3 regions of the Actinomadura sp. NPDC049382 genome follow, and region 3 is predicted to be linked to each of the others. Evidence: riboswitches for the same ligand, from Rfam matches in the RefSeq annotation. Region 3 holds a riboswitch; each other region holds the start of a gene.
The links. Region 3 has a riboswitch for cobalamin ahead of bluB (5,6-dimethylbenzimidazole synthase). Riboswitches for the same ligand answer to the same signal wherever they lie in the genome.

Region 1 (7,676 bases), on a different contig from region 3:
GCGTGACCTCGACGTCGGCGAAGCCGGCGGCGGTGATCCGGTCCTGCCAGGCGGTGATGGTCTCCGCCTCGGCCAGCACCAGGGCGCGGCGGGCCTCGTCGTCGTAGGCGCGGGCCCTGGGGTCGGTGTCGGAGTGGCGCATCCCGCCGGCGTGCCAGGGGGCGTCGACGATGGCGAGGCGGCCTCCGGGGCGGAGCAGGCGGCGCCAGTTGCCCAGCGCGATGTCGACGTCGGGCAGCGTCCAGAGGAGGTAGCGGCTGACGAGGGCGTCGAAGGGGGCGCCCCGCACGTCGGGCTCGACCGCGTCGCCCTGGACGAAGGTGATGTCGAGCCCGCGGCGCCGGGCGTTGTCGCGTGCGAAGTCCAGCATGGCGGGTGCGATGTCGACGCCGGTCACGCGGCGGCCGAGGGCGGCGATGGTCAGTGCGGCGTGACCGGTCCCGGTGCCCACGTCGAGGACGGTCTCGGCGTCGCCGGGCAGCGCGTCCCGCCAGACCCGCGTCCAGGCCGCGCTGTAGTCGGGGTGGGCCAGCCGCTGCTCCTGGAACTGCTGGTAGGCGGGGGCGTGCTGGTCCCAGTACCAGGTGATCCGGTCCTGGATCGGCGAGTGCGGGGACATGGCGTTCACTCTCCCTTGAAGTGGGCGGCGAGGCGCTCCAGGCCGTCGAGGACCAGGGGCGTGGGCGGTTCGGTGAAGTTGAACAGCTGCACCATGACGGCGTCGTTCTCGACGGCGCGCAGGTCCTCGGCGCCGGGGATGTCGAGCAGGGCCTGCTCGATCTCCTGGTCGGTGCCGTCGGTGTGCAGCAGGACGATGGTGTCGGGGTCGCGTCCCAGCAGTTCCTCCATGGAGACTTCGAAGACGCGCTTGTCGACGTCGGCGAACACGTTCCGGGCGCCGAGCGTCTCGAGCTGCGGCGTGGCCATGCTCCGGCTGCCGTAGGCGCCGACGGTGCCCTCGCCCCGGTAGGGCCACAGGACGGCCACCTTGCGGCCCTTCTGGCCGGTCAGGCCCGCTTCGACGGTCTTGATGCGCTTCTGGAGGTCCGCTACCGCCTGCTCGGCCTCGGCCCGCCGGTCGAAGACCGTGCCGTACAGCCGCATCTGGTCGTAGATCGTCTCGTAGCCGGGGTCCTCGATCCCGTCCGGGCAGAAGCTGGGTTCGAGGAGGACGGGGATGCCGGCCGCGGCGAGCGACTCCCGCGTGACGCCCTCCGGCAGGCCGAGCAGCAGGTCGGGCTCCTGCGCGATGATCGCCTCGGTGGAATCCTCAGGTGCCCGTCGGAGCCGAGCCGGTCGGTGAGGGACGGGACCTTGGCGACCGCCGCGAGGGTCTGCTCGGAGTAGTACTCCGGGGGGAACTTCCCGGCCCGCGAGCCCAGCCGGTCCAGGACGCCGAGCGAGGACAGGTACTGCAGCGGGGCACTGTTGACGATCATGGCGCGGGTGGGCGCCCTGTCCACCCTCACGTCCACCCCGCAGTTCTTGACGGTGAGGGGGTAGCTCACGGCCGTGCCGCCCCGGCCGTCCGCCTCCGGGCCGGCCGAGCCGCATCCGGCCAGCGCGGCGGCCAGCAGTCCGGCCCCGGCCCAGGCGAGGAATCGCTTCATCTGGCGCATCGCTCCTTGCGGTGGTCGTCCGGCGTTCTGGTCAACGGGTGGTCGGGGACGGCGCGGCGGCCGCGGCGTCGAGCGGGTGGAAGAGGAACTGGATGCCGCGGGAGGTCTCCAGGCGTTCGACGCCGACGCCGTAGACGCCTTCGAGGAGTTCGGGCGTCAGGACGTCGGCGCACGGGCCGTGCGCGAGGACCCTGCCCCGCTGGAGGACCAGGACGTCGTCGCAGTACCGCGCGGCCAGGTTGAGGTCGTGGAGGACGATGACCGTGGTGATGCCGAGCCCGCGGACCATGGCGAGCAGTTCGTGCTGGAACCGGATGTCAAGGTGGTTGGTCGGCTCGTCGAGCACCAGGTGCGCGGGCTGCTGCGCCAGCGCGCGGGCGATCATCACGCGCTGCTTCTCGCCGCCGGACAGCCGGACGAAGATCCGGTCCGCCAGGTGCCGGGCGCCGACCCTGCGCAGCGCGGCCGCCGCGATCCGGTGGTCGTCGGCGCCGTTGCGGGAGAACGTCGACTGGTGCGGGGCCCGGCCGAGCATGACCATGTCGGCCACGGTCATCGGCAGGTCGCCTCCCGGCTCCTGCAGTACGACGGCGACCCGCCGGGCGAGTTCGCGGTGGGGCACGGAGTCCAGGGGGCGCCCATCGAGCAGCACCTGCCCGCTGCGGGGCGGCACGATCCCGGTGAGCATCCGGACCACGGTGGTCTTGCCGCTGCCGTTGGGACCGAGCAGCCCGAGGACCCGGCCGGATTCGGCCCGCACGTCGATGTCGCGCACCACGGTCGTCGCGCCGTAGGCGTAGCTGAGCCCGCGTCCTTCGATCATGGCTGTCTCACTCGCTTCCGGCGTGCGGGCGGCGGACCAGGATGAGCAGGAACGGCGCCCCGACCAGCGCGGTGATGATGCCGATCGGCAGTTCCTGCGGGCTGAGGACCATGCGGGCGGCCAGGTCGGCCCACAGCAGGAAGGTCGCACCGATCAGTGCGGCGACCGGGACCGCCCTCCGGTGCGTGGCCCCCACGATGCGCCGCGCCAGGTGCGGGATCACCAGCCCGACGAAGCCGATGCTGCCCGACGAGGCCACCAGCACCCCGACCGCCAGCGACACCAGGACCAGCAGCACCAGGCGGAACCGCGCCGGCGCGACGCCCAGGGTGTGCGCGGTCTCGTCCCCGATCGCGAGCGCGTCCAGGCGGCGCCCCCACAGCGTGAGCAGGGCGGTCACGAGGACGACGGCCGCCACGACCACGAACAGCGGCGCCGACCAGTGCGCGAGCGCCAGCGTGCCCAGCAGCCAGAACAGCACCGACCGCGACCCCTCGGCCGAATCGGACGCGAAGATCAGGAAGCTGGTCAGCGCGTAGAGCGCGTAGCCGACGGCCACCCCGGTCATCAGCAGCCGGGTCGAGGTGATCCGCCCGGCGACGCGGGCGATCACGAAGACCAGCAGCGCGGCGGCCAGCGCGCCCAGGAACGCCGCGATCTGCAGCGCGTGCTCGCCCCAGCCCGCGCCGAACCCGAACAGGATCGCGGCGGCGGCTCCCGTCGAGCCGCCGGAGTTGACCCCCAGCAGGTACGGGTCGGCGAGCATGTTGCGCACCATCGCCTGCAGCGCCATGCCGGTGACGGCGAGCCCGGCGCCGACCGCCGCCCCCAGCAGGACGCGCGGCAGCCGGACCCGCCACACGATCGAGTCGTGCGCCGGTCGCCAGGTGACCTCGGCCGGGGCGCCGATCAGGTGGTGGCCGACGACGTCGAGGACGGTCGCCGGCGGCACCACCACCGCGCCCGTCCCGACCGCCGCGACGGCCGTGGCGAGGAAGACCGCCAGGAGCCCGAGCAGGAGCAGCAGGTACCGGCGCCGGCGGGAGGACGCGCCCAGGTCGTCGAGGTCGGGGGCCACGGCCGCGGCGGACGGGGCCACCGGTGACGGAGTCATGCATCCCCTCAGTTATTGCAAGTTATATGCAGTAACTAAGAACATGCAGTAGTGATCTGTCAAGGAAGATCATCGTGTGACGAACCGCTCATCGGAGGCCGACCGGCGCAAAGGGCCCGGCGGACCGGGCGGGCGCCCGGCCGGGGACCGGGCACGCGCGCCGCATGTGTCACGATGTGCGGAGTAGGCGACGGCGGAACGAGGAAGCCGGTGCGAATCCGGCGCGGTCCCGCCACTGTGATCGGCGAGCGGATCCCGAACCATGCCACTGCCCGCGCCTGCGGGTGGGAAGGCCGGGACGAGCGTTGACCCGAGAGCCAGGAGACTCACGCGGTCGCCTCCTCGGAACAACTGGGGCGGATCTCCCCAGGGAGGAGGGGCTGTATGCCCATGGGTTCAGCGTTCCCCGCACGGCTGCGCGAGTCCGCGCCGGTAAGGGCGACGCGGGCGCGCGGTAGGCGGGCCCTGGCTTCGCTGATGGCACTGGTGCTGCTGTCGGCCGGATGCGGCGGCGCGGCGGGCACCGCCGACGGGCAGGCCGGCGCGGCGCCTCCCGGCTTCCCCGTGACGGACGCCAACTGCGGCGTGACCACCACCTATCAGCGGCCGCCGCAGCGGGCGGTCTCGCTCAACCAGCACGCGACCGAGGTGATGCTGGCGCTCGGCCTGGAGAAGTCGATGGTCGGCACCGGCTACCTCGACGACGCGGTCCTGCCGGAGTTCCGGCGGGCCTACGACGGGGTGAAGGTGCTCTCCAAGGAGTACCCCTCCTACGAGACGCTGCTCGCGGCCGAACCCGACCTGGTGTACGGGGGCTGGACGAGCGCCTTCGACGAGAAGGAGGGCCGCGGCCGGGCGGCGTTGCGGAAGGCCGGCATCGCCACCCGCCTGAACATCGAGGAATGCCCCGAGGGGCCGGTGACCATGGCCACCGTCGAGCAGGAGATCCGGACCGTCGCGAAGATCTTCGGCGTCCCGGACCGGGCGGAACGCCGGCTCGCCTCGATGCGCGCCGTCCTGGACGGGGTGAAGCGCAGGCTGGCGGGCGCTGCCCCGGTCAAGGTGGCCGTCTACGACAGCGGCGACAAGACCGTCTTCACCGCGGGCGGCGCCGGGATCGGCAACGAGATGATCCGGCTCGCGGGCGGCGCCAACCTGTTCGCCGACGTGGACAAACCGTACGGGGACGTCTCGTTCGAGCAGTTCGCCGAGCGCGCGCCGGACGTCGTCCTCATCTACGACTACGGCGAGCAGTCCGCCGAGGACAAGAAAACGTTCCTGCTGCGCACTCCCGCGATCAAGGACGTCCCCGCCATCAAGAACCGGCGGTTCGCGGTGCTGCCGCTGTCGTCCACGGTGACGGGGGTGCGCGTCGCGGACGCGGTGGACTCGCTGGCCCGGCAACTGCATCCGGACCGCTTCGCGTGACCGGCCTGGCCGAGGCCCGCGGCTCCGGCGTCCGGACGGCGCCGGCCGCGCCCGGTCCGCGCCGCCGGCTCCCCTACGCGCTGGTGCTGGCGCTGCTGGCGGCGCTGGTGCTGGCGGCGGCGACGGCCGGGATCGCGGCCGGCTCGGTGCGGCTGCCGCCTGGGCAGGTCTGGGGCATCCTGCTGCACCGCCTGCATCCGGCGCTGGCCGACCCGGCCTGGCCGCCCGTCCGCGAGACGATCGTGCTGGACGTCCGGCTCCCCCGCGTGCTGCTGTGCGGGGTGGTCGGCGCGGGCCTGTCGGTGTGCGGGACGGCGCTGCAGGCGCTGGTGCGCAACCCCCTCGCCGACCCGATGCTGCTCGGGGTGTCGTCCGGCGCGACGGTCGGGGCGGTCCTGGTCGTGGTGCTGCACGTGGCCTGGTTCGGCATGTTCTCGCTGCCGCTGGCCGCGTTCGGCGGCGCGCTGCTCGCGCTGCTCCTGGTGTACTCCCTGGCCCGCTCCGGCGGCCGGATGACGACCGTGCGGCTGGTGCTGGCCGGCGTCGCGACGGCGGAGGTGCTGTCGGCGGTGGCCAGCTACCTGATCATCACGTCCGACGACCCGCGCGGGGCCGAGGCGGCGCTGCGCTGGACGCTCGGCGGACTGGCCGGCACCACCTGGACCGTCCTGTGGATCCCGGCGGCCGCGGTGCTCGCCGGGACGGCGGTGCTGCTCGGGCTGTCCCGGCCGCTCAACCTGCTGCTGGCCGGGGAGGAGGCCGCCGCGTCCCTCGGCCTGGACGTGCACCGCTTCCGCGCGGCCGCGTTCGTGCTGGTCGCCCTGATGATCGGCACGGTCGTCGCGGTCAGCGGCTCGATCGGCTTCGTCGGCCTGATCATGCCGCACGCCGTCCGGCTGCTGGTCGGCGCCGACCACCGCCGCGCGCTGCCCGCCGCGGCGCTGCTCGGCGCGGCCTTCCTCATCGCCGCCGACCTGGCCGCGCGGACCCTGATCAGTCCCGAGGAGATCCCGGTCGGGATCCTCACCGCCCTGGTCGGCGGGCCGTTCTTCCTGTACCTGATGCGCCGGAGGGCGGCCCGATGACCCCGGCGAGCGCCGCGCCCGGAAGCCTGCGCGCCGAGGAGGTCTCGGTCGTCATCGGCGGGCGCCCCCTGGTCGACCGGGTCTCCCTGACCGCGGCCCCGGGCGAGGTCGTGGGACTGGTCGGCCCCAACGGCGCCGGGAAATCGACGCTGCTGCGCACCTTCTACCGCGCGCGGCGTCCCACCTCCGGGCGGGTCCTGCTGGACGGCGACGACATCTGGCGGATGCCCGGCAAGCACCTGGCCAGGCGGCTGGCGGCCGTCCTCCAGGAGACTCCCGGCGACTTCGAGCTGACCGTCCGCGACGTCGTCGCGATGGGACGCACCCCGCACAAGCGCGCGTTCCAGGGCGACGACGCCGCGGACCGCGCCGTCATCACCGAAGCGCTGGCCGAGTTGGAGGCCGCGCACCTCGCCGACGCGCCGTTCGACCGCCTGTCGGGCGGTGAGAAGCAGCGCGTCCTGATCGCCCGCGCGCTCGCCCAGCGGACCGGGACGCTCGTGCTGGACGAGCCCACCAACCACCTCGACCTCCGGCACCAGATCGACGCGCTGCGCCTCGTCCGCCGCCTCGGCGCCACCGCCGTCATCGCGCTGCACGACCTCAACCTCGCCGCCGCGCACTGCGACCGCCTCTGCGTCCTGCACGCCGGACGCCTGGTCGCGTCCGGGACGCCCGCCGAGGTGCTGACCCCCGGCCTGCTCGCCGAGGTCTACCGCGTCGACGCCGACGTCCGCCCCCACCCCCGCACCGGCCTCACCCAGGTCACCGCCCTCCCCGAGCAAGGCGCCCGGCCGCGTGGCACGACGTCCACTCCGGTAGGCCCGCCGCAGAACATCATGTGACCAGCAGTGATCAAGTCGGAAAGGCTTAATGGCGACTTTCCGGCGTAGTTGATCTAGTCATGGATGGGCGAGGGTGTTACATTGCTAAAACGTTCCCACAGAAGGGACGGCCACGGAAATACGATGACTCAATCGCCACTCGGCGGGTTACTCAATCGACCGCCCCGGCAATTGAGCAACGCCGCCGCCGTCCCCATCCGCCGGCGAAAGGAAGAGCGATGAAGAAGACGACCGCTTCCGTGCTGGTCGCGGGGCTGACCGCGGCCGCCGGCCTCGTGGCCACCTCCCCCGCCCACGCCGACCCGACGTTCCCGTGCGGAGTCTCCTACGCCAGGCAGGGCGACGGCACACTGTCGCTGCACTACCACAACTGCACGAGCGGGACGCAGAAGCGCAAGCCCTTCAGCGCTCTCTACGGCAGTCTGGGGAGCTGCAAGACCGTCTATGCCGGCAAGACCGTCGGCTGGATCATCCCGACCGACGACCACCCCGAGACCTGGTCGGTCATCGCCTGCTGAACGGGCGTTCTTTCCGGCGCGGACAGCCCCGGAGTAAAGCACACGCCGTCGCCATAACTGCGGCTTTTCAGCTCCCTGCGTGAGAATTGCCGCACGCGAGCCGAACAAAGAAAAGAGAGTCGACGCGGCTTTTGCAGCGCCTTTCGCAGCCTGCACGAGCCGAGTTCTGACTCTGCCGGTTCGAGCAAAGCCGCCTCCGACCGCCCAGGGACCGGTCGGAGGCCGGCCGCCGACTCAACAACTC
Region 2 (7,676 bases), on a different contig from region 3:
CCCGACCAGGTGATCGTGGTGACGGCCTCGGTCAGCTCGCCGCCGTGGGTCTGGATCGGCTTCGGCAGCGTGGACTTCTCCGCCTTCACCGTCCAGCCGGGCGTGGGCCGGACGGACACCGACGCGAGCGGGTGGTCGGCCGGCAGGTGCACGACGACCTTGGTCGTGGCGGCGTTGTCGCGCTCGTTCGGCACCCGGAACGAGACCTTGGCGTAGGAGCCCTGCTCGGCGCTCTTCGGGTTGGCGGTGACGTGCGCGGACGCGGCCGTGGCCGCCCCGAGCACCGAGAGCGCGGTGAGGGAGACGAGGGCGCCGGCGCGGCGCGCGGGCACGCTGAAGGACATGGGGGAACTCCGTTCGAGTCGTACGGGAAGGGCCGGATGCGCCGCGGATCGGCGTCCGGTGACGTACGGCGCGCGCGTCAGATGTGCGCGAGCGCCCTCGAACGGAACGGGGGACCCCGCCGGACCACCTGGTGCCGCAGCGCGCGGTCGGCGGCGGGGACGGCGGCCGGCGCCGGGGCGGGGACGACCGGCCGCTGCGGCACGGCCGGTTCGATGGTGAGCAGGGCGAGGAGCAGCCGGACGGGACGGTCGGCGGCGGCGGCGACCCGGCGGGCCATCGTCCACACGGACCGTTCGCCGCGCCGCAGCCACCAGGCGGCGACGAGCGCGGCGACGCAGTGCGCGAGCGTCATGGCCAGGCCGTTGCCGCCGTGCGCGGCGGGCACGGCGGCGAGGTCGGGCATCGCGGCCGCGTCGGTCATCGCCGCGTCGGTCATGGCGGCGTGCATCGCCGGGGTGTGGTCCGCCATGGCGGGCACGGGGTGTGCGGCCGGAGCTGCGGCGGCCGTGAACAGCGTGTGCAGCGCGAACTGCCCGCCGAGGAGCCCGCCCAGGATCGTGCCGAGCGAGCGCTCATGGCCCGCCAGCATCAGCGTCACGCCGACGACCGCGCCGAACCCCGCCGTCCCGGCCCAGAGCGGGACCGCTGCCCCGCCTGCGAGGACGTGTCCGAGCACCGCCAGCGCGACGCACACGGTGGCGAACACCACCGCGCGTGCGGCGCGGAACAGGGGCTGCGGGGAACGCTCCGACATGACGCCCCCATCGTGCCACCCCCCTCCGGGAGCGTGCAGCCGACCCCGGGAACCCGCACCGACGCGCCCAACATCTTGGGGTTGCGCATTGATCGTCAACAAGATGTAGGGTTCAACCCCGTGCTGGTACGCCCCCGCCGCCCGGCGGCGGGGGCGTCGTAAGAGGGAACCCGGTGTGAATCCGGGACTGCCCCGCAGCGGTGAGCGGGAACGACCGCCGTCACATGCACTGGGCCCGACCGGGCCTGGGAAGCGACGGTCAGTAGGACGTGCCTGACAGGTGCGCCGCCCGCGAGTCCGAAGACCTGCCCGCACGAATGGCCTGGGGGTCGTCCCCGGGCCGACACGTCCGGGCCTCGCGGGTGGGCCGAGGGCGGAGCGCGGCATGCCGCGCCCCGTTCGCATGCCTCCGCGAGGCGGCTTGCGAGGGGAGAAGCACGTGACACAGGCGTTGCACAGGGCACCGGCGTCGCACGGGGGCCGGGCGCCGGCCGCCGCGCCGCCCGCCGGGGAGGGCATCGCCGCGGAGGTCGAGGCCGCCTGCGCCGGGATACCGGACGTGGCGGCGGCGCGCGTGCTCGCCGCCGTCCGGTCCGGCGACGGGCTGGACGCGGCGGCGCTGCGGGACCTCGCCATCACCGAGGCCGCCGCCCTGGTGGCCGCCGAACCCGGCTACTCCAAGGTCGCCGCGCGGCTGCTCGGCGCCCGGATCCGGGACGAGGCGGCGTCCGCCGGCGTCACCGCGTTCGCCGAGTCGGTCGCCGCCGCGCACCGGGAGGGCCTGCTCGCGGACGGCCCGGCCGCGTTCGTCGCCGCCCACGCCGCCTTCCTCGACGCGCTCGTCGACGACGGCGCCGACGACCGGTTCGAGTACTTCGGGCTCCGCACCCTCTACGACCGGTACCTGCTGAGGCATCCGCGTTCCCGGCTCGTCCTGGAGCGTCCGCAGCACTTCCTGCTGCGCGTGGCGTGCGGGCTCGCCGACACCGTGGACGAGGCGGCGGAACTGTACGGCCTGCTCAGCACGCTGTCGTACCTGCCGAGCTCGCCGACGCTGTTCAACTCGGCCGCTCGCCGCCCGCAGCTGTCGTCGTGCTTCCTGCTCGACTCGCCGCGCGACGAGCTGGAGGCGATCTACGAGCGGTACGGGCAGGTCGCGCGGCTCAGCAAGTACGCGGGCGGCATCGGGATCTCGTGGACGAAGGTGCGGTCCCGGGGCTCGCTGATCCGCGGCACGAACGGGCACTCCAACGGCATCGTCCCGTGGCTGCGCACGCTGGACTCGTCCGTCGCCGCCGTCAACCAGGGCGGCCGCCGCAAGGGCGCGGCCTGCGTGTACCTGGAGCCGTGGCACGCCGACGTCGAGGAGTTCCTCGAACTGCGCGACAACACGGGCGAGGACGCGCGCCGCACCCACAACCTGAACCTCGCCAACTGGATCCCGGACGAGTTCATGCGCCGCGTCGAGGACGACGCGCCGTGGTCGCTGTTCGACCCGAAGGAGGTCCCCGAGCTGGCCGACCTCTGGGGGGACGAGTTCGACGAGGCGTACCGGGCGGCGGAGCGGGACGGGCGGTTCGTCCGGCGGGTCCCGGCCCGCAAGCTGTACGGGCGGATGATGCGCACCCTCGCGGAGACGGGCAACGGGTGGATGACGTTCAAGGACGCCGCCAACCGCGCCTGCAACCAGACCGCCGAGCCCGGCCAGACCGTCCACCTCTCCAACCTCTGCACGGAGATCCTTGAGGTGACGAGCGACGGCGAGGCCGCCGTCTGCAACCTCGGGTCGGTGAATCTGGCCGCGCACGTGACGTCCGCCGGAGTCGACTGGGAGCGGCTTCGTTCGACCGTCCGCACCGCCGTCCGCTTCTTGGACCGCACCATCGACAGGGGCTTCTACCCCACGCCCGAGGCGGAGAAGGCCAACCGCAAGTGGCGTCCGGTCGGGCTCGGCGTGATGGGTCTCGCGGACGTGTTCTTCACGCTGCGCCTGCCGTTCGACTCCGACGAGGCCCGCGCGCTGTCGACGCGCATCGCCGAGGAGATCGCGCTGGCCGCCTATGGCGCGTCCGCCGACCTCGCCGCCGCGCACGGGCCGCTGCCCGCCTACGGCATGACCCGCACCGCGCGCGGCCGGCTCCACCTGGACCACTTCCCGGACGCCGCGCCGACCCGTCCCGCCGAGTGGGCCGCGCTCCGCGAGCGCGTCGCGGCGGTCGGGCTCCGCAACTCGCTGCTGATCGCCATCGCGCCGACTGCGACGATCGCGTCCATCGCGGGCTGCTACGAGTGCGTCGAGCCGCAGGTGTCCAACCTGTTCAAGCGCGAGACGCTGTCCGGCGAGTTCCTGCAGATCAACGGCTACCTGGTGGCCGAGCTGAAGGCGCTCGGGCTGTGGACGCCGGCCGTCCGCGAGGCGATCAAGCGCGCGAACGGCTCCGTGCAGGGTCTCGTCGACCTCCCCGACGAGACCCGCGCCCGTTACCGGACGGCCTGGGAACTGCCGCAGAAGGCGCTCATCGACCTCGCCGCCGCCCGCACCCCGTACATCGACCAGTCGCAGTCGCTGAACCTGTTCATGGAGACGCCGACGATCGGCAAGCTCTCCTCGATGTACGCGTACGCGTGGCGCAGCGGGCTGAAGACCACCTACTACCTGCGCTCCCGTCCGGCGACGCGCATCGCGCAGACGACCGTCGCCACGGCTGCGGCCGTGTGCTCCCTGGAGAACCCCGAGACCTGCGAGGCGTGCCAATAATGCTGCTCGACCCCGGCATGGACCTGACCCTGCGGCCCATGCGCTACCCCGACTTCTACGAGCGGTACCGGGCCGCGATCCGCAACACGTGGACGGTGGAGGAGGTCGACCTCGCGTCCGACATGGCCGACCTGGAGCGGCTCACGCCCGCCGAACTGCACCTGGTGAACCGGCTCGTCGCGTTCTTCGCCACCGGCGACTCGATCGTGGCGAACAACCTGGTGCTGAACCTCTACAAGCACGTGAACGCCCCGGAGGCCCGGCTCTACCTGTCGCGGCAGCTATATGAGGAGGCCGTCCACGTACAGTTCTACCTGACCCTTCTGGACACCTACCTGCCCGATCAGGACGAGCGCGCGCGGGCGTTCGCGGCGATCGAGCACATCCCGTCCATCCGGGCGAAGGCGGAGTTCTGCTTCCGCTGGATCGACTCGCTCGGCGCCCTGGACGAGCTCCGCACCGCCGCCGACCGCCGCACGTTCCTGCTCAACCTGATCTGCTTCGCGGCCTGCATCGAGGGGCTGTTCTTCTACGGCGCCTTCGCCTACGTGTACTGGCTGCGCTCGCGCGGGCTGCTGAACGGCCTCGCGTCCGGCACCAACTGGGTCTTCCGGGACGAGAGCATGCACATGGAGTTCGCGTTCTCCGTGGTCGACACCGTCCGGGCCGAAGAACCGGAACTGTTCGACGCCGAGCTGACCGCGCAGGTCACCGCGATGCTGGACGAGGCCGTCCAGGCGGAACTGGCCTTCGCCCGCGACCTGTGCGGCGACGGCCTGCCCGGCATGAGCGCCGGCGACATGCGCGCCTACCTCGAATACGTCGCGGACCAGCGGCTCGTCCGGCTCGGGCTCCCGGCCCGCTACGGCACCGCGAACCCGTTCGCGTTCATGGAGCTGCAGGACGTCCAGGAGCTGTCCAACTTCTTCGAGCGGCGGGTTTCGGCCTACCAGATCGGCGTCGAGGGGAGCGTCGCGCTCGACGAGGCGTTCTGAACTAATGCGGGCGGGCACTCGTTGAGCAGAGACCCTAGGCCGAGGAGGACGCCCATGCCTTCCGTCGTCGACCGGATCAAGAGATATCTCAGCGGCCCGCAGGGCCGGAAGATGCGAGCGAGGGCCGAGCACTACGCCCGCGATCCGCGCACGCAGGCCAAGGCACGCCGCCTGCTCGCCCGATTCCGCGGCGGCCGCCGCCACTGACACGGTACGGCCCGTCCTCACCGAGGGCGGGCCGTCGCCGTGACGGGACGTCCGACGCCTCTTCTTGCATGCTGGACGTAACTGCAAGTCGTTTGCAATAGTGGCCGTATGGCCGACTACACGCTTCCCGACCTGCCCTACGACTACGCAGCCCTGGAGCCCGCGATCACGGGCGAGATCCTTGAGCTCCACCACGCCAAGCACCACGCCGCCTACGTGAAGGGCGCCAACGACACGCTGGAGAGGCTCGCCGAGGCGCGGGACAAGGAGCAGTACGGCGGCCTGGTCGGCCTGGAGAAGACGTTCGCCTTCAACCTGTCCGGGCACGTCCTGCACTCGATCTTCTGGGACAACCTGTCACCGGACGGCGGCGACCGCCCCGACGGCGAACTGGCCGCCGCCATCAACGAGCATTTCGGGACGTTCGAGGCGTTCCAGAAGCAGCTCACCACGGCGACGTCCACGGTCCAGGGCTCGGGCTGGGGCGTCCTGGCGTGGGAGCCGCTCGGCCGCCGCCTCATCGTGGAGCAGGTCTACGACCACCACGGGAACGTCGGCATGAACACCACCCCGCTACTGGTCTTCGACGCCTGGGAGCACGCGTACTACCTGCAGTACCGCAACGTCCGCCCCGACTACGTCGAAAAGCTCTGGACCCTCGTGAACTGGACGGACGTGAAAGCGCGCTTCGACGCCGCCCGCGCGTCCTAGAAGACGGCGGCGCCGGACGCGGCGCCGCTCAGGGGGCGGCGTTCACCTGGCCGGGATCGTGCTCAGAACCTTTCCTCGCGGCCTGGTGAACGCCGCTTCCCCATTGGGCGGACGCACCGCCCCGCCCACCCGCCGCTAGGCACGGTCACCGTTCCCTTGGCCCGATGCCATACCGCTCTTGGGGCGACCATAGGCTGCCCTCCATGACCGGCGAGTACCAGCATTGGGAGAACGTCCCCACGCGGTGGAAGGACAACGACGTCTACGGGCACGTCAACAACGTCGTCCACTACTCGCTCATGGACACCGTCATCAACGAGTGGATGATCCGGACGGCCGGTTTCGACCCGGTGACGTCCGCCGCCATCGGCCTGTGCGTCGAATCGCACTGCGAGTACAAGGCCGAGGTCGCGTTCCCCGACACGATCAAGGTGGGGCTCCGCATCGGCAAGCTGGGCCGCTCCAGCGTCCGCTGGGAGGTCGGCATGTTCCGCACGTCCGACGGCGCCCTCATCGCCGAGGGGCACTTCGTGCACGTCTTCGTCGACCGCGGCACCCGCCGCCCGGTCGAGATCACCGGCCCCGTCCGCACCGAGATGGAGAAGCTGCTCGCATGACCGAGACCCGCGCCGCCGTCCTCGTCGAGTCCGGACGCCCCGCCCCCTATGCCGACTCCCGCCCCCTGGATATCGCCGACCTGCGCCTCGACCCGCCGGGCCCCGGCGAACTCCTCGTCCGGATCGGCGCCGCGGGCCTGTGCCACTCCGACCTCTCGGTCATCAACGGCTCCCGCCCCCGGCCGCTCCCGATGGCCCTCGGCCACGAGGCCGCCGGCGAGGTGGTCGAGACGGGCACCGGAACCGAGTTCGCGCCCGGCGACCACGTCGTCCTCGCGTTCGTCCCGGCCTGCGGCCACTGCGACCGCTGCGTCGGCGGGCGCCCCGCCCTCTGCGGCCCCGGCGCGCAGGCCAACGGCGCGGGCACCCTCCTCGGCGGCGGCAGGCGCTTCGTCGCCGCGGACGGCACCCGCCCCAACCACCACCTGGGCGTCTCCGCGTTCTCCGAGTACACCGTCGTGTCGTCCCGCTCCGCCGTGAAGATCGACCCGGACCTGCCGTTCGACATCGCGGCCCTCTTCGGCTGCGCCGTCCTGACCGGCGCCGGCGCCGCCCTCTACAGCGCGGCCGTCACCCCCGGCGACACCGTCGCCGTCTTCGGCCTCGGCGGCGTCGGCCTCTCCGCCGTCCTCGCCGCCAAGGCCGCCGGCGCCGCGACGGTCTACGCGGTCGACCTCGTCCAGGACAAACTCGACCTCGCCGCCTCGCTCGGCGCCCACCCGGTTCCGGGCGGCCCGGACGCCACGGAAGCTCTGCGCGACCTGACGTCCGGCGGCGCGGAGAAGGTCATCGACACGACGGGCGTCGTCCCCGTCCTGGAACAGGCGTACGCCGCCACCCGCTCCGGCGGCACGACGGTCACCGTCGGCCTGCCCGACCCCGGCGCGCCCCTGACCCTGCCCGCTCTCAGCCTCGTCGCCGAGGAAAGAACACTGCGCGGCAGCTACCTGGGCTCCTGCGTCCCCCGCCGCGACGTCCCCCGCTTCATCGCGATGTACCGCAACGGCAACCTCCCAGTGGACGCCCTGCTCACCGGCAGCCTCCCCCTGGCCGACATCAACACCGGCTTCGACCGCCTCCACACCGCCGAAGCCGTCCGCCAGGTAATCACCTTCTAACCCACTACCCCGCACCGACTACCCCCCGACCGACACATCCGCGCCCTTCCCCCTGAACCAACGCTCCAGCCGAACGCCCTCAAGCTCCCCGGCAACCCCGCGCTCGGTGAGCACAAGGGAGCCGACCACACTGCCAGTCATGCCGCTCACCAGGGCATTCGTAAAATCCGA
Region 3 (7,676 bases):
CCGCCGAGGACGCCCTTGCGGTACGGGAGGAGGGCCAGGCCGAGCAGGGCTCCGATCGTGGCGACGCCCCAGCACAGCCCGAGGGCCTGCCAGAGCGCGATCCCGATGCGCGGCGCTCGCCACGTCCACCGGGCGCGGGACAGGAAGTGCGCCCCGCCGACGGTCCCGAGAGAGATCAATGCGAGCAGGGCGGCGCCGGTCATGCCGGTGGTTCCTTACTCGTGAGGCCCGCGAGGGTCTCCCGGATCACGTCGATCTCGTCCCGCGACACGGACCGGACGAAGTGGGCGAGCGCCGCGTCCCGGTCACCGGTCTCGTTCAGCGCGCCCAGCATCAGCTCGGTCACGTACATCTCCCGGCTCGCCACCGGGTGGTAGCGCCAGGCCCGGCCGTCGCGCTCGCGCTCCAGGAAGCCCTTCTTGGCGAGCCTGTCCAGCACCGTCATGACCGTGGTGTGGGCGAGGTCCCGGTCGCCGGCGAGCGCACGGCTCACGTCACGGGCGGTCGCCGCCTCGTGGCCGGCGTCCTCCCGCTCCCACAGGACCTCCATGACCGTGCGTTCAAGCTCTCCCAGACCCTTCACGGCTTCAAGGTTATCCGACCGATACCGAGGTCACCACGTCAGGTAGTACTACCGCCGGTAGGGGGCGCCACGAGGCCCAGCTCGTAGGCGATGATGACCAGCTGCACCCGGTCGCGGGCGGCCAGCTTCGCCAGCAGCCGGGCCACGTGCGCCTTCGCCGTGGCGACGCTGATGTAGAGCTCGTCGGCGATCTCCTGGTTCGACAGGCCGCGCCCGACCAGGGTCAGCACCTCGCGCTCGCGGCCGGTGATCCCGGCGACCTCCCGCGGCTCGGCCCGCCGCGGCGCGGCGGCGGGCTCCGGACGGGCGGCGAACTCCTCGATCAGCCGCTTGGTGACGCTGGGCGCGATCAGCCCGTCCCCGCCCGCCACGACGCGGATCGCCGCGAGGATCTCCTCCAGCGCCATGTCCTTGACCAGGAAGCCGCTCGCGCCCGCCTTCAGCGAGCCGTACACGTACTCGTCGTCGTCGAACGTCGTCAGCATGATGACGTGCGCCCCGGTGATGCGGCGGGTGGCCTCGATGCCGTCCATGTCGGGCATGCGAATGTCCATCACGACCACGTCGGGGTGAAGGGCCTCGACCAGGTCGACCGCCTCGCGGCCCGTCCCGGCCTCGCCGACGATCTCCAGGTCCGGGGTGTCGGCGATCAGCACGCGCAGCCCGGCGCGGATGAGCGGCTGGTCGTCGGCCAGCACGACGCGGACCGTCATGCGGCCGCCGCCGGCGCCGGGATGCGGGCCGCCACCCGGAACCCGCCCGCGGGGGACGGCCCGGCGGCGAACTCGCCGCGCAGCAGCGCGACCCGCTCCCGCATCCCGACCAGGCCGTACCCGGCGCCGACCACGCCGCCGCGCCCGTCGTCCGCCACCTCGATCGCGAGCTCGCCGTCGCGGTAGTCGATCGTCACCCGGCAGCGGTCGGTGCCCGCGTGCCGGACGACGTTCGTGACCGCCTCCTGGACGATCCGGTACGCCGAGAGGTCGACGTCCGGCGGAAGCGCCCGCGGCTCCCCCGTCCGGCGGATGTCGACCGCGACCCCGGCGTCCGCGGTCGCCGCCGCCAGCCGGTCGAGGTCGGCCAGGCCCGGGGCGGGGCCGAGCGGAGCGGGGTCGTCGGCGCGCAGCGCGGACAGCATCCGCCGCAGCCCGGACAGGGTGTCGCGGCTGGTGGCCTCGATCGCGCCCAGCGCGTTGCGGGCCTCCGCAGGCTGCGTCTCGATCACCCGTCCGCCCACGCCCGCCTGGATCGCGATGATCCCGATGCTGTGCGCGACCATGTCGTGCAGCTCGCGGGCGATCCGGAGCCGCTCGGCGGCGACGGCCTGCGCGGTCTCCCGCTCGCGCATCTCCTCCGCGTGCGCGCGCCGCACCCGCAGCGAGTTCCCCGTCATCCATACGACGACCATCGCCAGGACGATGGTGAGGAGGAGCACCTCGTCCGCCATCAGGAACGCGGCGACGGACAGGAGTTGCAGGACGCCGGTGACGACCGCCACGGAGCCCGAGACCCAGCGCGGGCGTGTCGCCGCGATGTAGCAGACCGCGAGATCGGTGAGCAGGATCTGCCCACCCGCGACGACGCCGTTCGGCGTCTCCGACAGGGCCAGGATCCAGGAGAAGAGCAGGATCGCGTGGGCCGGGAGGGGGTTGCGCCGCAGCAGCGCGGCGACGAGCACGGTGAGGCCGACGCAGAGCAGGATGTCCAGTTCCCGCGAGAGGAACCGCCCGGTGGAGAGGGCGAGGAACAGGACGCCGGGATAGAGCGCGGCTCCCGACCAGGCGAGAACCGCGCCGCTGAGACGGCGCACTCGGGCTGACATGCGCCGATCGTAACCGCCGGCCGTTCTCCCGCACATTGGCCCGCGGGCGTAATCCCACGGGCTAACGGGCGTTCCGCAAATGTGTGCGACGGCCCGATGCGCGAAAACCGGGCCGATCGACACCGTTATCCGCATGAAACGCTGGATACCACTGCTCTTGGCCATCGAAGTCACAGCAATAGCCGTATTCTCTATCACCTACGACTCGCTGGATTTCCGCATCTACTGGCTGGGCGGAGACGCCATAACCGACGGGACCCGCCTCTACACGGAACAGCTGGCCGACCACTGGTTCACCAACACCCCCTTCTTCGCCACCCTCTTCACCCCCCTCTCCCTGCTGCCGCTCACCCTGGCCCGCGTGATCTGGCAATTCGCCGCACTGGCCGCCTTCATATGGGCATGCCGAATCACGATGAAACTGACCGGCCGCCACGTCCCCCTCATCGCCGTCGTAGCGGCCGGCCTCCTTCTGGAACCGGTCTACCACTCGTTCTTCCTGGGCCAGGTCAACCTCTTCCTGCTGGCCCTCGTCCTGGCCGACATGCACCGCGCCGCCCAAGGCCGCCCCGCCGGAATCGCCATCGGCATCGCGACCGCGATCAAACTGACCCCGGCCATCTTCGTCGTCCTGCTCCTGCTGACGAGGCGCACGAAGGACGCCGTGACCGCCACGGCCACCTTCGCCACGTGCACCCTGCTCGCCTACGTCATCGCACCGGAAGCGTCCCGCGTCTATTGGCTGGACACTTTCTACGACACGTCCCGGGTGGGCGTCCCGTACATCAGCAACCAATCCCCCTACGGCACCCTGAACCGCATATTGCGCGGCACGGCCGAAGTGGGCGACTGGTACACCGCCATCCCGCTGACGATCGCCGCGATCGGCCTGACGATCGCCGTCCTCTGGGCAAGAAGAGGCGACTGGCTGACCGCCACAGCCGTCACAGGCGCGACCGGCCTACTGGTCTCCCCCATCTCCTGGGCGCACCACTGGGTATGGATCGTCCCCGCCCTGGCGGTGCTCCTCAGGAACAACAACCGGAAAACCGCCCTGGCCGCCTACGTCCTCTTCGCGCTCTCCCCGCTCTGGTGGACGCCGCACAACGGCCACCCACTCCAATACGGCTTCCACATCTTCCTGACCCCGATCGCCAACTGCTACCTGCTGGCCGGCGTGGCCTTCCTGACCCACATGGCGATCCGCCTCAGGACCGCCCCGCCCACCGGTCAAGGTGAACTGCGGCATCCAACTCCCGCCGCTGCCGCCACCCGTGCCGTTCGAGATCCGGAGCGGATTGCAGACGGCTGACCGGCCCCAGACACAGCCAGGCGACCGGACGAACGTCCCCCGGAATGCCGAGCAACTCACGCAGGTAAGCCTCGCGGTAGAACGAAACCCACCCCACCCCCAAGCCCTCCGCCATAGCGGCCAGCCACAAGTTCTGAATGGCCAGACAGACCGAGTACAGCCCAGCATCGGCGATCGCATGCCGCCCCAAAACCGCAGGCCCACCCCGAGCAGCGTCATACGTGACCACAACCGAAAGAGTGGACTCCAGAACCCCATCGATCTTGATCTTCCCGAACCGCTCAGCCGCATCCCCTCGCAAACCACGAGCGAACACAGCCCTCTCCCCCTGGACATGCTCATAGAAGGCACGCCGAAGCCGAACGTCCCTCACCAGAATGAAATCCCAGGGCTGCGACAGCCCCACGCTCGGCGCGGCATGCGCCGCCGCGAGCACCCGGTCGAGGACGTCCCGCGGAATGGGCGCACCGGTGAACTCGGCGCGCACATCGCGGCGGCGGTGGATGACGTCGTAAAGCTCCATGGCAGGCTCCCGCTGCGTCGGGCCGCCGCATGGCGGCCGCGTGGAGCGGGGCCGGTCTTCGGACTCCCGGATCGACGCCGGACCGCCCGCCTTCCCAGCCTTCCGGCCAGTGGCCGCGCAAACGCGCATGGACGGCAGCTCCCCGGTCACCGCGGCGGGCCCGTGCCGGATTCACACCGGCTTCCCGATTCTCCCCACGAAGGGGCACCCCGCGTCAGTTCATGCCACCGGCGACTCTACCGCCGTCAAAGCTCACGAACGAAGGCCGCATCAACGAGCCCCAGCCAAGCACCCTGGTCATCTGCGAGCGGCCGCGCCAACGGCAACGACACGAACCGGCAGGCGAACGTCAACCCCGCATCGCCCTCGTCACCATCCACCACGTGCTCCCAGGCGTCCGCCACAGAGGCACCCGCGACAAGATGAAAGAACGACGTCCGGCGAGGCTCCCCAGAACACGGATGCGGCTTCTCCTCTACGGCAACCCGCCGAACAACCGAGACATCGCTCAGCCCCGTCTCCTCAAAAACCTCCCGCAAAACCGCCCGCACCAAGCCTTCACCACCCCTGACACCACCCGCTGGCACCTGAGTCCCCGCTTCCGGCATCCCGACATGATCGAAGACGAGCAACTCAGGACCAGGGTCATACCTGATCACATAAGCGGCGACACGAATCCTGGGCGGGCTCAACCGCCAGGACCGCCCTCCGCTCCCTCAAGCGACAGCCGACCCGGCGGCGGATACGGCAACTCCGGCCGCGACTCAGCGGAAAGCCCATCAAGAGCCAACTCGAGATAACGCCGCCAAGCCTGCGGCTCATGATCCAACAGCGGCGCCGCCGTGTGCTGGATGCCGCTCAGCAGCAGGACCACATCGGTGCCGGTGACATCTGGCCGCACGGCCCCCTGCCGCCGCGCACGGTCGGTGATCTCCTCCGCGACGTCGCGGAGCCGCTGGATCGCCTCCCGCACCTGCTCGCTCTGCAGGGACGGCCGGCCGACGACCTCGCAGAACGCCCGGTCCCTGACGAAGATCTCCACCCCGGCGGCCATGAACTCCCGCAGCGCCCGCCCCGGATCGTCGGCCTCCAGCAGCGCGGTCCCGGTGCTCTCCAGCTCGTCCAGCATGCCGAGCATGATCGCCGCCAGCAGGTCGGCCTTGGAGGAGAAGTGCCGGAAGACCGTGCCCTTGCCCACCCCGGCGCACTCCGCGATCTCGCCGATGGACACCTCGACCCCGCGCTCGGCGAACGTCCGAGCCGCCGCGTCCAGCAGCAGCCGACGGTTCCGCACCGCATCACTGCGCGACGGGACGCTTTTGGCCATGCGCCACTCCTTCCTACAGCGACCACTCTACCTAAGGTGACCAATCGGTCCGCTTATGAGCTCTCTAAGGTGACCGCCCGGTCCGCTTACGGACCGGCCGGAGCGCAGACCGCACATCGAAGGGAAAGTCATGAACGACAAGCTCGCCGGAAAGACCGTCCTGGTCACCGGCGCGTCCTCAGGCATAGGCGAGGCAACCGCACTGGCCCTGTCAGCCGCAGGCGCGGACCTGGCCGTCGGCGCCCGCCGAGCCGACCGCCTGGCGACCCTCGCGGACAAGGCACCAGGCGAGGTACTTCCCCTGAACCTGGACGTGACAGACCAGCAGTCAGTGCAGGCCGCAGTAGCGGCGACCGTTGAACACTTCGGCGGCCTGGACGTCCTGGTGAACAACGCCGGGGTAATGCTCAGCGGCCCGATCGCAGGCGCCGACACCACCGAATGGACCCGCATGGTCGAAACGAACCTGCTCGGCTCGATGTACGCCGTCCACGCGGCCCTGCCGCACCTGCTGAAGAGCAAGGGCACCGTCCTCCAGGTCTCCTCGACGTCAGGACGGATCGCATCAGCGGGCGGCGCCGTCTACGCCGCGACAAAGTTCGGCATCAACGCATTCTCCGAAGCACTCCGGCAAGAGGTGACCGCCCAAGGCGTCCGGGTGGTGATCGTGGAACCGGGCTTCGTCTCGACCGAACTGGCCGACCACATCTCCGACCCGGCAACCCGGGCAGCCGCACAGCAGATGGCCGCGTCCATGCGCACCCTCCAGCCCGAAGACATAGCCAACGCCGTTGTGTACGCCCTCACCCAGCCGGAACACGTAGCGGTCAACGAAATCCTCATCCGCCCAACCGACCAAACCCGCTAGCCAAGCCCCCTCCCTCGTACACTTCCACGCCGCGCAACGGGCAAGCACCTGCGAACACGCCCCGTCGACCAAGGCGGCAGCCGCCCAGGCTGCGGACGCCCCAGGCCATGCAAACGGCACGACCGTCCCAGCCGCAAGCGCTCCACCTGCCCGTGACTGGCGGTTTTACAAGCCCAGAGGGCGACACGGGACGCGCCGGTTCGGCTGGCCGGTCGCCTCCCTTCCGGCCTACGACACTGATCCGAGAGCGTGCGGACGCGTTGCCGTGGAGGGTCTACAAATCCCTGGCGGATCCCTCGGTGACTCAGGCAGGGGCGCGCCCCTGCGAACTCACACGGCCCGACCCCGCCAGGGCAGTCGGCCGGATCGGGGGATGAAGCCAGGCCCGTGTCGGTGTGATGGCCCGGCGCAGGCTATCGATCACACGCCTGAGGCCAGGCAGCGAGCAACTAGAACGAAAGCGTGCGCCAGCCCATCATGTGGCCCTGCCCCAACAGGCGGGCAACCCGGCTCGTTGACGGCCCAGACCGGGCAGGTGATACAGCCGGGCGCGGGGCGGCGCTCACGCGGCCTTGTCCCAGCACGACAGGCGACCAGGCCAGGGGACGACTCTGGGCCCCTGCGAGTGGAACGACGGCTGGGCTTGGGCCGGTCGAGGACACGGCCTTAACCCACCACGGCGGCGTCTGGTGCGCGACGTCTTCAGGGAGCTGTTGCTGAGGCGGTCGGCTGTGGACGCGGCGTGCGGTCACCCGGCCTTAATGAAACACGGCGGGCGCCCATGCGGGGAGAGAGACGGTTCCACTCGCGTCATTGCACTCGGGCCCGGGCCAGCCGATCGCCGCCGCCCCGGCAAACAAGTGGGCGAGGCGTCCTCAGGCCCCGTCTTGGCTGAGGCGGTCGGGTATGGCACCCGTCGTGCGATCACGCGGCATGGCCCCAGCACGGCAAGTGACCAGGCTAGGAACAACTCCAGCCCCATGCCGGTGGGACAGTCGGGTGCGGGTGCTGCTGTGCCTAAAGCCAGCGCGGTGGACGGAAGGCCGTGGGGCAACTTCGGGCCCGTGTTGGTGGGGGTGCGGGTGTGGATGTGGGGCCGCCATCAGGCGGTCTTTCGTCCGAGCGGCAGTCGAGCGGGCCGGGAGGGAACGGCTCCGTGTCCGTGCCGCACGCGGCAGGCGGGCGTGAGGGTGTGTGCCTGCAGTCACGCTGCCTTTGACCTTGACCAGCGCGGCTAGCGG

Region 1: another riboswitch for cobalamin. It lies ahead of AB0K34_RS26240 (ABC transporter substrate-binding protein); the one in region 3 lies ahead of bluB (5,6-dimethylbenzimidazole synthase).
Region 2: another riboswitch for cobalamin. It lies ahead of AB0K34_RS10485 (ribonucleoside-diphosphate reductase subunit alpha); the one in region 3 lies ahead of bluB (5,6-dimethylbenzimidazole synthase).

The regions. Positions count from the first base shown of each region.
Region 1 is NZ_JBFARO010000050.1:46,101-53,776, reverse strand. It holds gene AB0K34_RS26260 (class I SAM-dependent methyltransferase) at 1-619, opposite strand, end outside; gene AB0K34_RS26255 (ABC transporter substrate-binding protein) at 625-1,554, opposite strand; gene AB0K34_RS26250 (ABC transporter ATP-binding protein) at 1,651-2,442, opposite strand; gene AB0K34_RS26245 (iron ABC transporter permease) at 2,450-3,556, opposite strand; cobalamin riboswitch at 3,754-3,884, shown strand; gene AB0K34_RS26240 (ABC transporter substrate-binding protein) at 3,941-4,984, shown strand; gene AB0K34_RS26235 (iron ABC transporter permease) at 4,990-6,069, shown strand; gene AB0K34_RS26230 (ABC transporter ATP-binding protein) at 6,066-6,914, shown strand; gene AB0K34_RS26225 (hypothetical protein) at 7,133-7,432, shown strand.
Region 2 is NZ_JBFARO010000011.1:125,521-133,196, reverse strand. It holds gene AB0K34_RS10495 (YcnI family protein) at 1-344, opposite strand, end outside; gene AB0K34_RS10490 (hypothetical protein) at 422-1,099, opposite strand; cobalamin riboswitch at 1,259-1,406, shown strand; gene AB0K34_RS10485 (ribonucleoside-diphosphate reductase subunit alpha) at 1,539-3,857, shown strand; gene AB0K34_RS10480 (ribonucleotide-diphosphate reductase subunit beta) at 3,857-4,852, shown strand; gene AB0K34_RS10475 (hypothetical protein) at 4,907-5,059, shown strand; gene AB0K34_RS10470 (superoxide dismutase) at 5,168-5,770, shown strand; gene AB0K34_RS10465 (thioesterase family protein) at 5,974-6,387, shown strand; gene AB0K34_RS10460 (zinc-dependent alcohol dehydrogenase family protein) at 6,384-7,505, shown strand; gene AB0K34_RS10455 (pentapeptide repeat-containing protein) at 7,524-7,676, opposite strand, start outside.
Region 3 is NZ_JBFARO010000012.1:161-7,836, reverse strand. It holds gene AB0K34_RS10555 (M56 family metallopeptidase) at 1-203, opposite strand, end outside; gene AB0K34_RS10550 (BlaI/MecI/CopY family transcriptional regulator) at 200-583, opposite strand; gene AB0K34_RS10545 (response regulator transcription factor) at 622-1,296, opposite strand; gene AB0K34_RS10540 (sensor histidine kinase) at 1,293-2,405, opposite strand; gene AB0K34_RS10535 (glycosyltransferase 87 family protein) at 2,539-3,717, shown strand; gene bluB (5,6-dimethylbenzimidazole synthase) at 3,614-4,240, opposite strand; cobalamin riboswitch at 4,272-4,467, opposite strand; gene AB0K34_RS10525 (NUDIX domain-containing protein) at 4,486-4,932, opposite strand; gene AB0K34_RS10520 (TetR family transcriptional regulator) at 4,929-5,567, opposite strand; gene AB0K34_RS10515 (SDR family NAD(P)-dependent oxidoreductase) at 5,698-6,435, shown strand.